2 regions of the Kitasatospora sp. NPDC043949 genome follow, and region 1 is predicted to be linked to the other one. Evidence: predicted binding sites of a transcription regulator. Region 1 holds the regulator's gene; the other holds the start of a gene.
The links. Region 1 encodes HrcA, which represses chaperone genes, less so after heat shock. Its sites were predicted from a motif close to TTNGCACTCNGNNNNNCNGAGTGCNAA; they were not measured.
Positions count from the first base shown of each region.

Region 2: AC07AL_RS21400 (FmdB family zinc ribbon protein) is a predicted target of HrcA. The motif match lies at 1,585-1,611, and genes of this name have one in related genera.

Region 1 is NZ_JBWKEQ010000001.1:346,626-353,123, forward strand. It holds gene AC07AL_RS01730 (S41 family peptidase) at 1-1,169, opposite strand, end outside; gene AC07AL_RS01735 (16S rRNA (uracil(1498)-N(3))-methyltransferase) at 1,242-1,991, opposite strand; gene dnaJ (molecular chaperone DnaJ) at 2,103-3,242, opposite strand; gene hrcA (heat-inducible transcriptional repressor HrcA) at 3,319-4,353, opposite strand; gene htpX (zinc metalloprotease HtpX) at 4,617-5,537, shown strand; gene pspAB (PspA-associated protein PspAB) at 5,580-6,164, shown strand; gene AC07AL_RS01760 (DUF3097 domain-containing protein) at 6,189-6,498, shown strand, end outside.
Region 2 is NZ_JBWKEQ010000025.1:55,049-61,546, forward strand. It holds gene AC07AL_RS21385 (hypothetical protein) at 1-221, shown strand, start outside; gene mscL (large conductance mechanosensitive channel protein MscL) at 232-651, opposite strand; gene AC07AL_RS21395 (hypothetical protein) at 682-954, opposite strand; gene AC07AL_RS21400 (FmdB family zinc ribbon protein) at 1,241-1,573, opposite strand; gene AC07AL_RS21405 (MFS transporter) at 1,767-3,149, opposite strand; gene AC07AL_RS21410 (potassium/proton antiporter) at 3,506-4,990, opposite strand; gene AC07AL_RS21415 (penicillin acylase family protein) at 5,302-6,498, shown strand, end outside.

The sequences.
Region 1 (6,498 bases):
GGGGACACCGCCAGGGAGTTGACCCGGCCGATCCGCCCGGCGGCCAGCCGGCGGCGCTCGGCGCCCTGCGCGTCGGGGGCGAACTCCAGGGCGTCCTCGCCCTCGGCGTCGGACACCCACAGCACGCCCTGGGCGCCGTCCTCGCCCGGCACCACCCGGGCCAGCCGCCCGCGCACCCCCGGGGTCTCGTCCAGCACCCGGGCCGGGCCCTCGCGGTGGGTCAGCCAGTGCACGTCGCCGCGCACCACCACGGCGCCGGCCCGGCCGGTGCGGTCGGGGGCGGCGGACTCCAGCCAGTGCGCGGCGTGCACCGGGCGGGGGCGACGGCCGCTGCGCGGGCCGGCCAGCCGGATGTCGAGGCGGCGGGGCGCGGCTCCCGCCAGGTCGTCCAGCAGCCAGACGTCGCCGGCCCGGTGGAACACCGTCCGGGTGCCGTCGGTGCCGGCGTTGCGGGCGTAGAAGCCGTCCGGGTCGGTGGTGTGGCGGCGCAGGTCGGAGCCGTCCGGGAGGCTGGAGTAGAGCTCGCCGACGCCCTCGTGGTCGGAGAGGAAGGCGATCCGGTCCCCCACCCACAGCGGCGAGTCGAGCTGGCCGTCCAACTCCTCGTGGACGCGGACGAATGCGTCCCGCCCGATCCACAACTTGCCCGCCCGGCCGCCCCGGTAGCGCTTCCACCAGGCCGGCTCGCGGTTGTTGACGGTGCCCAGCAGCACGCGGTCGCCGCCCGGCTCGAAGGCGAGCCCGCCGACCGGCCCGTACGGCAGCCGCACCGACTCGCCGCCGTCCAGCGGCACGGCGTGCGCCCAGCTGCGGCGCAGGGTCGCCTCGCCGGCGGTGGTGAGGGCGATCGGGCGCCCGTCGGCCGTCCAGCCCCGCACCTCGGTCTGCTCGCTGCCCCAGTGGGTGAGCCGCCGGGACGGCCCGCCGTCCACCGGCACCACGTGCACCTCGGGCGCGCCGTCCCGGGTGGAGGTGAAGGCGATGTGCCGCCCGTCGGGGGCGAACCGGGGGTGCCGGACGGGCACGTGATCGGCCGTCAGCCGCCAGGCCCGGCCACCGTCCAGCGGGGCCAGCCAGACGTCGTCCTCGGCGACGAAGGTGACCAGGTCACCGTGCAGATGGGGGTGGCGCAGGTAGGCGCCCGCGGAGGTGCTCAGGGGTTCCGTCACGCGGTCAGCGTAGGCACGTGCGCGCACGGCGCGGGCCGGTTCGGGCAGACTCCGACCGCACGGGCGGGCCGGCTACGACCAGCGGCCGGTGCGCCCCAGCAGCAGGGCGCCGGCGGCCACCCCGGCGGTGGAGGTGCGCAGCACCGAGGGGCCCAGCCGGTACGGCCCGGCGCCCGCCTCGGCGAACGCGGCCAGCTCCTCCGGGGAGACCCCGCCCTCCGGGCCGACCACCAGCACCACGTCCCCGGCCGCGGGCAGCGCGGCCAGCGCCAGCGGCTCGGCGCCCTCCTCGTGCAGCACGGCGGCGAACGCGGCCCCGGCCAGCAGCGGCGCCAGCTGCCGGGTGGTCGCCGGCTCGCGCACCTCGGGGAAGCGCAGCCGGCGGGACTGCTTGCCGGCCTCCCGGGCGGTGGCCCGCCACTTGGCGAGTGCCTTGGCGCCCCGGTCGCCCTTCCACTGCGTGATGCAGCGCGAGGCGGCCCACGGGACGATCACGTCCACGCCGACCTCGGTCATGGTCTCCACCGCGAGCTCGCCGCGGTCGCCCTTGGGCAGCGCCTGGACGACGACGATCCGCGGCGCCGGCTCGGGCTCCCGGCGGACGGCGGCCACCGTGACGTCGATCGCGTCCTTGCCGAGCACCGCGGCGACCGTCCCGTCCACCCCGAGGCCCAGCCCGTCGGCGAGGGTCACCGCCTCGCCCGCCGCCAGCCGCCTCACCGCGGCCGCGTGCCGCCCCTCCGGCCCGTCGAGGCGCACCACGGAGCCGGGCGCGGCGGCGGCGATCCGCTCGGTCTCGACGACGAAGACGGGGGCGGTCATGCGGGGAACCTCCGGGGGGTGGGGCGGATCGGGAACGCGAAAGGGGCGCCGGGCAGAACCCGGCACCCCCGCGCGGACGGCCAGGGCCCAGTAGCGGCCCCGGCCTAGGGCCTAGCGGCCGTTGAACGCGTCCTTGAGGCGCGAGAACAGGCCCTGCTGGCCCGGCGCGAACTGGCCGGACGGCCGCTCCTCGCCGCGCAGCACCGCGAGCCGGCGCAGCAGCTCCTCCTGCTCGGGGTCGAGCTTGGTGGGCGTCTGCACCTCGACATGCACTATCAGGTCGCCCCGGCCGCCGCCGCGCAGGTGCGTGATGCCGCGGCCGTGCAGCGGGATCGACTGGCCGGACTGGGTGCCGGGCCGGATGTCGACCTCCTCCAGCCCGTCCAGGGTCTGCAGCGGCACCTGGGTGCCGAGGGACGCGGCCGTCATCGGGATGGTGACGGTGCAGTGCAGGTCGTCCCCGCGCCGCTGGAAGACGGTGTGGGTGGTCTCGGCGATCTCGACGTACAGGTCGCCGGCCGGGCCGCCGCCGGGGCCGACCTCGCCCTCGCCGGCCAGCTGGATCCGGGTGCCGTTGTCGACACCGGCCGGGATCTTGACGGTCAGGGTGCGCCGGGCGCGGACCCTGCCGTCGCCGGCGCACTCCGGGCACGGGGTCGGCACGACGGTGCCGAAGCCCTGGCACTGCGGGCAGGGACGGGAGGTCATGACCTGGCCCAGGAACGACCGGGTGACCTGGGAGACCTCGCCCCTGCCGCGACACATGTCGCAGGTCTGCGCGGAGGTGCCGGGGGCCGCGCCCTCGCCGCTGCACGTGGTGCAGGTGACGGCGGTGTCGACCTGGAGTTCCTTGGTGGTGCCGAAGGCGGCCTCCTCCAGGGTGATCTCCAGCCGGATCATGGCGTCCTGGCCGCGGCGGGTGCGCGAGCGCGGGCCGCGCTGGCCGGCCGCGGCGCCGAAGAAGGCGTCCATGATGTCGGAGAAGCCGAAGCCGGCCGCCCCCGCGCCGAAGCCGCCCGCGCCCCCGCCGCCCGGCGAGAGCGGGTCACCTCCGAGGTCGTAGACCTGGCGCTTCTGCGGGTCGGAGAGCACCTCGTAAGCGGCGTTGATCTCCTTGAACCGCTCCTGCGTCTTCGGGTCCGGGTTGACGTCCGGGTGCAGTTCGCGTGCCAGGCGCCGGAAGGCCTTCTTGATCTCGTCCTGCCCCGCATCCCGTCGGACGCCGAGTACCGCGTAGTAGTCCGTGGCCACCAAATGCTCCGCTTGTTCCGCCTGTAGTAGTGCTGCGACTGGACACCGCCGTCAGAGGTTCCGACGGCGGCCTGTGCTACGACTCGGCCAGGATCTGGCCCACGTACCGCGCCACCGCACGCACCGCCCCCATTGTGCCCGGATAGTCCATCCGGGTCGGACCGATCACACCCAGTTTGGCCACGCTCTCGTCGCCCGAACCGTAGCCGACCGACACCACCGAGGTGGAATTCAGCCCCTCGTAGGCGATCTCCCGCCCGATCCGGACCGTCATCGCGGCGTCCGCCGTCTCACCCAGGAGGCGGAGCAGGACGACCTGCTCCTCCAGGGCTTCCAGCACCGGCTGGATGGTCAGGGGGAAGTCGTGCCCGAAGCGGGTCAGGTTGGCCGTGCCGGCCAGCATGATCCGCTCCTCGTTCTGCTCGGCGAGCGCTTCGAACAGCGTCGCCAGGACCGTGCTGACGGTCGGGCGGTCCGGCGGCTCGAAACCCGCCGGGAGCTCCTCCAGGAACCCCGGCACGTCCGGCAGCCGCTGGCCGACGGCCCGCGCGTTGATCCGGGCCCGCAGGTCCGCCAGGACCGTCTCGCCGACCGGGCCCGGGCAGTCGACCATCCGCTGCTCGACCCGGCCGGTGTTGGTGATCAGGACCAGCATCACCTTGGTCGGGGCCAGCGCCACCAGCTCGATGTGCCGGACGGTGGACCGCGACAGCGAGGGGTACTGCACCACCGCGACCTGCCGGGTGAGCTGGGCGAGCAGCCGCACCGTCCGCATGACCACGTCGTCCAGGTCGACGGCGCCGTCCAGGAAGTGCCGGATCGCCCGGCGCTCGGGGGCGCTCATCGGCTTGACCTCGGCGAGCTTGTCGACGAACAGGCGGTACCCCTTGTCGGTGGGGATGCGCCCGGCGCTGGTGTGCGGCTGGTGGATGTAGCCCTCCTCCTCCAGCGCCGCCATGTCGTTGCGGACGGTCGCCGGGGAGACTCCGAGGTTGTGCCGCTCCACCAGGGCCTTGGAGCCGACCGGCTCCTCGGTGCCCACGTAGTCCTGGACGATCGCGCGGAGCACGGCGAGCTTGCGGTCGTCCAGCTGGCGAACCTCACCGGCCATGGGGCACACACCTCCGTCTTCGCACGTTGTCCGTTCGTGTCACGCATGCTGCTGCCCGCTCCGGGAGGATCCCGGCTCCGGCACCCGCTTTGGCACTCTGAACCTGCGAGTGCCAAAACCGTACCTGCCAGTGTAAGGCCCGGGCCCAACGGCAGGAACGGCCCGGCCGGAGTGATCCTGCCCGCAGTTCCCGGCGCGGGGGTGGTGCCGCGGGGCCGTCCGGGTGGCAGCATCGAAGACGACGGCGAATGGAGGAGCAAGCAATGTCGAGCTCGGGCCAGCACACCCGTTTCGCGCCCGACCGCGGTCTGACCGGCCGCATGGTCGTGACGATGTTCGTGATCGGGCTGCTGTACGTCGGTTTCACCGGTCTGCTGATCGTGCTGCTGCGCGGCGCCTGGCCACTGATCGTCCTGATCTCCGGCGGGCTGTTCGTGGCCCAGTTCTGGTTCAGCGACAAGATCACCGAACGGGCGATGGGCGCCCACCAGGTGACCCCTGAGCAGTACCCGCAACTGCACGGCACCATCGACCGGCTCTGCGCGCTGGCCGACATGCCCAAACCCCGGGTGGCGGTCGCCGACAACGACATGCCGAACGCCTTCGCCACCGGCCGCAACCCGCAGAACGCCGTGGTGTGCGTCACCACCGGCCTGCTGCGCCGGCTGGAGCCCGAGGAACTGGAGGGCGTCCTCGCCCACGAGCTGTCCCACGTCGCCCACCGGGACGTCGCGGTGATGACCATCGCCGGCTTCCTCGGCGTCCTCGCCGGGGCCATGACCCGGATCGCCATGTACGGCGGGTTCATGGGCGGCAACCGCAACAACAACGACCAGAACGCGGCCATCGTCGCCCTGATCATCCCGCTGGTGTCGATGGTCGTCTACGCCATCAGCTTCCTGCTCACCCGGCTCCTGTCCCGCTACCGGGAACTCGCCGCCGACCGCGCCGCCGCCCAGCTCACCGGCCGGCCCAGCGCCCTCGCCTCCGCGCTCACCAAGGTCACCGGCCAGATCGCCGCCATCCCCAGCAAGGACCTGCGCCAGGCGCAGCCCTACAACGCCTTCTACTTCGCCCCCGCGCTGAGCGCCCGGGAGACCGCCTCGCAGCTGTTCTCCACCCACCCGACGCTGGAGAAGCGCCTGGAGCAGCTGGCGAAGATCTCCGAGCAGCTCGGCCGCTGAGGCCCTGCCGCCCTCCCGACTCCCTCCTCCGAAAGGACCGCCGTGGGAATCCTGGACACCCTGTTCGGGCGCACCAAGCCCGTCAAGCCCGACCTCGACCAGCTGTTCGGCGTCCCGTCCGCCGCCCTCACCCTGGAGGCCGGGGCCGGGTTCACCCCCACCGGGCTCGGTTCGGTCTGCTTCGCCGCCGTCGAGGGCGCGGCCTTCGGCCAGGTCGAACAGCAGGTGCGGGCGCTGCTCGACGCCGACACCGAGCGCGGCGGCGTCCCGGTGGAGGCCTCCAAGGACGGCTACGGCTACTCCTGGCTGCTCGCCCGGCACACCCCCGAGGAACTGCCGGACCTGGTCAACGACCTGCACGCGGTCAACAGCGAGCTGGAGGCGAACGGCTTCGGACCGCAGCTGCTCTGCTCGCTGGTCGGCTTCCGCAACCCGGACGGGCAGTCGCTGGCCCTGGTCTACCTCTACAAGCGCGGCACCTTCTACCCCTTCGCCCCGATGCCCGGCGGCGGGGAGCGGCGCAACAGCCCGCTGGAGCTCCAGGTCAACGCGATGCTCGGGAACGACCTGCGGCTGGAGAAGGACCTCAGCCGCTGGTTCCCGGTCTGGGGCGCGCCGGGCCTCTGACGGTCCGTCCGTATAGTCGCTTTCATGCGCAGCCGCCAGTACGGACCCGACCTGACCCCGCCGTGGAAGAAGCAGCAACCCGCCCCGGAGGTGACCGCCGAACGGGACCTGGTGGTGGAGGAGGCCGCCACCGGCTTCTGCGGCGCGGTGGTGCGCTGCGAGAAGACCGCCGAGGGCTTCACCGTCACCCTGGAGGACCGCTTCGGCAAGCTCCGGGTGTTCCCGCTGGTGCCGCGCGGCTTCCTGCTGGAGGGCCGGACGGTCACCCTGGTGCGCCCGGCCGGCCCCGCCCCCTCCCGTACGCCGGGCCGCACCGCCTCCGGCTCGGTCGCCG
Region 2 (6,498 bases), on a different contig from region 1:
AGGGGCAGGGGCAGGGGCAGGGGCAGGGACAGGGTGAGCAGCAGGGGCGGGAGGAGCGGCCGGCGGCGCCGAAGGCCCGGCTGGTCTTCCGGGACCCGCTGGACCAGCAGTCCCGGGACGACACCGACACCGGCTGGGGTGAGCGCCCCGGGGCGGGGGAGAGCGGTGGGCGGGGGCTGGACTGGTACCTGAGCCAGCGCCCGCCGCACCACGGGGACTGAGGAGCGGTGCTCAGCGCTGCGGGGCGATCAGCGCGTCGCGGATCTCGGTGAGCAGTTGGACCTCCTTGGCCTCGGCCTCCGCCGCCGTCTCGGCGGTGCTCTTCCGCCTGGCGGCCAGCCTGTTCATGGGCACGATCAGGACGAAGTAGACGACGGCCGCCGTGATCAGGAACTGCAGCAGGGCGCTGAGCACCGATCCCCACAGGATGAGGATCCCGGACGTGACCTCGCCGGTGGCGTTCAGCTCGCAGGGGCCCTTGAGGCAGGAACTGTAGGACGCCAGGTCCTTCGTTCCGAAGACGCCGACGATCGGATTGATGACGCCCTTGACGAAGGCGTTGACGATGTTGGTGAAGGCCGCGCCGATGACGACGGCGACGGCGAATTCGACGACGTTTCCACGCAGCAGGAATTGCTTGAAGCCTTTCATGCCGCCGTGAACGACGAAGTCGTTGCCCGGTTACGGGTGATCTTCCGTTGGGCCGGATTGACAACCCGTCCGGCCCACCGGGCCGCCCGGCGGCGCCGGCAGCCCGGCCCGCGCGGGCCCGACCGCGAGCGCCGCGGCCACCGCGAGCAGCACCAGCGCGGGCACCCCGGCCCGGTGCCGTACGGCGTGCCGCCAGCGGTGCCACCCGCCGGCCCCGCGCCGGATCGGCGGGAAGCGCGGTACCTCCCGCCGGGGCGGTACGGCGGGTGCGGGCAGCGGTACGGAGAGGCTCATGGTCGTCATGGTCACCACCGAGGTCGTGGGGGCCGCTCCTGTGCGGGCCGGTCGTTCTCCGGCGACCCCTACGATGTGCGCCGCGCGCCGCCCCGGAAAGCCCTTATCCGCAGCCTGTGGACAACTCGGGCCCTGTGGACGAATTCGTACACCCGCACGAGTGCATCCGGCCCGCCCGGGATGACGAACCGGGGCGACGAGTGGTGACGGCGAACCGGGACGACGAAGGCCCGCCGCCCCGCGAAGAACGCGGGGTGGCGGGCCTTGTCGATGCGCTGGGCGTCCGGCGCCGAGGTCAGCTCGCGGCCGGAGCCGGGCTGGAGGAGCTGGAAGAGCTCGAAGAACCGGAGGACGAGGACGTCGATGACGTCGAGGACGACGCCGGGGTCGAGCCGGACGACGACGCCGAGGAGCTACCGGAGGAGCCTGCGCCCACCGTGCTGCTGGAGGACGAACGGCTGTCGGTGCGGTAGAAGCCCGAGCCCTTGAACACGACGCCCACGGCCGAGAAGACCTTGCGGAGCCGTCCCTGGCAGTCGGGGCACGTGGTCAGCGCCTCGTCGGTGAACTTCTGCACCGCCTCCAGGCCGTTGCCGCACTCGGTGCACTGGTACTGGTACGTGGGCACTTGTCTTCCTCCTGGCACTCTCGCCTGATGAGTGCTAACGATGGTCAATGATGCGGCATTCCGCTGGATCAGTCCAGCGACTCCGATGTGAGATGAGCCGTGGCCGAGCCGCGCACGCTCTTCCACCGCGGCTCCGCGCCGCCCCCACCGCGCGCCGCCCACGGCTTCGCGCGGTGCGCCACCGCGTGCCCGCTCAGCCCTTGGCCGCGCCCACCAACTGCGGCGCGGCGCCGCGCTCCGGTGCGGCCGCGACCACCTGGCCCGGCGCGGTCAGCAGGTGCCGCAGCGACACCAGCGCGATCAGGCCCAGGCCGGCGCCGGCCACCGGCACCAGGAACCCGCTGGACGGCCCGTGGCCGTCGATCAGCTGCCCGGCGATCATCTGGCCGACCGCCAGGCCGAGGCCGATGGCGCCGGTCAGCCAGGTGAACGCCTCGGTCTTGGCGCCGTCCGCGACGAGCGTCTCGACCAGGGTGTAGCCGCTGATCAGGGTCGGCGCGATGGCCAGGCCGCAGACCAGTCCGGCGACGGCGAGCGCGATCAGGTTGGGCATCGCCCACAGCGTCGAGCAGCCCAGCACGAGCAGGGCGTAGCTCATGATCATCCGCTGCTGCACGGCCCGCCGCCAGGCGATCACGCCGTACAGCACGCCGGCCACCATCGAGCCGCCGGCGAAGATCCCGTACACGGTGCCGGCGGCGGCGTGCTGCCCGACCGAGTCGGCGAAGGCGTTCACCGAGACCTGCATGCCGCCGAACACGGCGCCCACCCCGAGGAAGGCCCCGGCCAGCAGCCGGACGCCGGGGGAGGCGAGCGCGGAGGCGCGCCGCACGCCGGGCTGGGGCACCGCCCGGGCGGGCGCGGTGCGCCGCTGGGCGGCGAAGGCCAGGCCGCCGACGAGGGTCAGCGTGGCCTCGGCGATCAGCCCGGCCGAGGGGCTGACCGTGGTGGCGACGGCGGTGGCCAGGATCGGGCCGATCACGAAGGTGAACTCGTCCGTCACGGACTCGAAGGCGAACGCGGTGCCCACCTTGGCCGCGGACGAGGCGGACGCGCCGTCCGCGGTGAACTCGGCGATCCAGCGGGACCGGACCATGGCGCCGATCTGCGGAACGCTCGCGCCGGCCGGGACGGCGGCCAGGAACAGGCTCCAGGCCGGTGCGTGGCCGAGCGACAGCGCGATCAGCGCGCCGACCGAGGCCGCGTGCACCACGACGGTCGGGACGAGGACGGCGGTCTGGCCGTACCGGTCGGCGAGCCGGCCGGTCTGCGGGCCGATCAGGGCCTGGGCGACGGCGGCGACGGCCGCGACGGTGCTCGCGGTGCCGTACGAGCCGTGGGTGTCCTTGACGAGCAGCAGGATGCCCATGCTGAGCATCGCGTACGGCAGCCGCGCGAGGAACGCCGGTGCCAGGAACGTCCAGGCGCCGGGCGTGCGCAGCAGCGCGCCGTACCCGACCCGCACGGGGGCGGGGGCGCCGGCGGCATCGGCGGTGCCGTCGGCAGGGGTGGCGTTGGCGGTGTCACGCGGGGTCGCGGTGTCCGCGGGGTCGTCGACCGTTCGGCGGGCCGTCACGGTCGGTCCTTCCTGCTGCCTGGTAGCGCGGCAGGGCATGGGGTGGCCCCGACGGCGCCGAGAGTCGTCCTCTCGCGCGTCGACCGGGGTAGATACCGGGCCGGCCCGGCGTGGTGGCCGAGGTCCGGACCGCGGCCGCCGAACGGTCGCGCCAACTCTGCTTCAGGCAGATGCTGGGTGTGATCTGACCATCATACATATACGCGCGTAGATGTCGCGCGAATCCCCAGACTACAAGGCCCGTCCAAAATTGTCCTGCCCATCGAAGGTGAACAGCTGGTGAGGCCTTCCGGTCTTCCGGCCTTGCGGTCGCCACCCGCCGCCCACCTTCCCGGCTCAGCGCCCGACGGCGGGTCTCACCGCCCGTTCAGCCACCCCGCGAGCTTGCCGCCCTTGTCCACGGCCCGCAGCCGCCGTTCGGCCGCCTCGCCGACCTCGTCGGTGGTGACCACCAGCAGCTCGTCCCCGCCGCGCAGCACCGTCGCCTTGTCCGGCACGAAGGAGCTGCCCTCCCGCACCACCAGGGTGACGGCGGCCCCCTTGGGCAGCCGCAGCTCGCTGACCTCCACGCCGGACATCCGGGAGCCGGGGGAGAGCGCGACCGACAGCAGGTGCCCGTGCAGCTTCTCCAGCGGGGCGGACTCGATGTCCAGGTCCTGGCCCATCGAGCCCTCGCCGATCCGCAGCTGCTTGGCCACCCAGGGCAGGGTCGGGCCCTGGAGCAGGGTGAAGACGACGACCAGGATGAAGACGATGTTGAAGACGTCCTGGGCCTTCGGCGCGCCCGACACCAGCGGGATGGTCGCCAGCACGATGGGCACCGCCCCGCGCAGCCCGGCCCAGCTGAGCAGCGCCTGCTCCCGGCCCGGCACCTTGAACGGGGTCAGCGTCAGCACCACGGACAGCGGCCGGGCCAGGAAGACCAGCACGCCGCCGATCACCAGCGCGGGGACCACCGCGGAGCCCATGGTCTCGGGCGTGCAGAGCAGGCCGAGCAGCACGAACATGCCGATCTGCCCGATCCAGGCCAGGCCGTCGGCGAAGCCCCGGACGGCCGGGCCGTGCGGCAGCTTGGCGTTGCCGAGGATCACCGCGCAGATGTAGACGGCGAGGAAGCCGGAGCCGTGCAGCAGCGCGCCGCCCGCGTAGGCGAGCACGGTCAGCGCCATCACCGCGATCGGGTACAGGCCGGAGGAGGGCAGCGCGACGTGCTTGATCCCGTACGCGCCGAGCTTGCCGACCGCGAAGCCGACCGCCGCGCCGATCGCCAGCTCGGCGATGATCGTGCCGACCAGGACGTACCAGGAGTCCAGCTCGCCGGTGGTGGCGAAGGCGACGACCAGGATGACCACGGGCGCGTCGTTGAAGCCGGACTCGGCCTCCAGCAGGCCGGTGAGCCGGTGCGGCAGCGGGACCATGCGCAGGACGGAGAAGACGGCGGCGGCGTCGGTGGAGGAGACGATCGCGCCGAGCAGCATCGAGGTCCGCCAGTCCAGGCCGACCAGCCAGTGCGCGCCGGCCGCGGTGACGAACACGCTGACCCCGACGCCGACGGTGGCGAGCACGGTGGCGGCCGGCATCACGGGTCTGACCTCGCGCCAGCTGGTCTTGAGGCCGCCCTCGGCGAGGATCACCACGAGCGCCGCGTAGCCGAGCACCTGGGTCAGCTCGGCGTTGTTGAAGGAGACGCCGATGCCGTTCTGGCCCAGGGCGACGCCGATCCCGAGGTAGATCAGCAGGCTCGGTAGCCCTGAGCGGGTGGATATCCGCACGGCGACCACCGCGACCAGCAGGATCACGGAGAACTCGAGGAGGAGCTGGTTCAGGTGGTCGATGTTCACGCAGTGGCACCTCGTGCAGGCAGGGGCGGGCGGGGTGTCTGGTGGTGCTGGAGGGCGCGACCCGTTAAGAAGGTGTCAATGCTCCTGTTGCGGATCGTTACTCAGTCTAACATTTTGCCATATCTTTAGTTTCTTTTCCTCCTCGGGCCCCCAACCGCCGCTTCCGGGCCTCCTCGTTGACCTCCTCCGATCCCACGGTGAGCGTCCCCCGTGCACGCCGCTCGGCCGACTCGGCCTAATGTGGTGCCCTGTCACGGCCCCCGGCCCTGGACACGCCCGCCCGCCCCGAAGTCAGGACCGCAAGGACCCAGATGCCCCGCTCGAAGAAGTTCCGGCGCGCCCGTCTGATCGTGATCGTGCTGGTCGTGCTGCTGGTGGCCGGCGTCGGCTACGGCGGCTACCGCGGGGTCACCGCGGTCCGCGCGTCCTTCCCGGAGGTCGACGGCACCGTCAAGGTGGCGGGCATGAGCGCGCCGGTCGACGTCAAGCGGGACGCCAACGGCATCCCGCAGCTCTACGCCGACACCAACGAGGACCTCTTCCGCGCCCAGGGCTACGTCCAGGCGCAGGACCGCTTCTGGGAGATGGACGTCCGGCGGCACATCACCGCCGGCCGGCTGTCCGAGATGTTCGGCGACGGCCAGGTCGACACCGACGCCTTCATCCGGACCATGGGCTGGCGGCAGGTGGCGCAGAAGGAGTTCGACACCAAGCTGTCGGCCGACACCAAGAAGAACCTCCAGGCCTACGCGGACGGCGTGAACGCCTGGCTCGCCGAGCACCCCGGCGGCGAGAAGGCCTCTCTGGAGTACGCCCTGCTCGGCGCCGTCAACGGCGACTACCAGCCCGAGCAGTGGAGCCCGGTCGACTCGGTGGCCTGGCTCAAGGCGATGGCCTGGAACCTCTCCGGGAACCTCCAGGAGGAGATCGACCGCTCGCTGCTGGCCCAGGACTTCGGTCCGGACAAGATCGCCGAGCTGTACCCCGACTACCCGTACACCCGCAACGGCACGATCGTGAAGACCGGCACGGTGGCCGGCGACAACTACCGCCCCGCCGACGGCTCGCCCCCGTCCGGCGGCGGCACCGCTACCACCCAGGGCGCGGCCACCACCAAGGCGCTGCTCCAGGGCCTCACCGACCGGATCGACGGCATGCCGCAGCTGCTCGGCCGCCCCGGCCAGGGCATCGGCTCCAACTCCTGGGTCGTCGCCGGCACCCACACCACCACCGGCAAGCCGCTGCTGGCCAACGACCCGCACCTCGGCCCCGGCCTGCCCTCGGTCTGGTACCAGATGGGCCTGCACTGCCGCACCAGCTCGCCGGCCTGCCAGTACGACGTCTCCGGCTTCAGCTTCGCCGGCATGCCCGGCGTGATAATCGGCCACAACAAGGACGTCGCCTGGGGCTTCACCAACCTCGGCGCCGACGTGACCGACCTCTACCTGGAGAAGGTCACCGGCCCGGACACCTACCAGGTCGACGGCAAGGACGTGAAGTTCGACCTC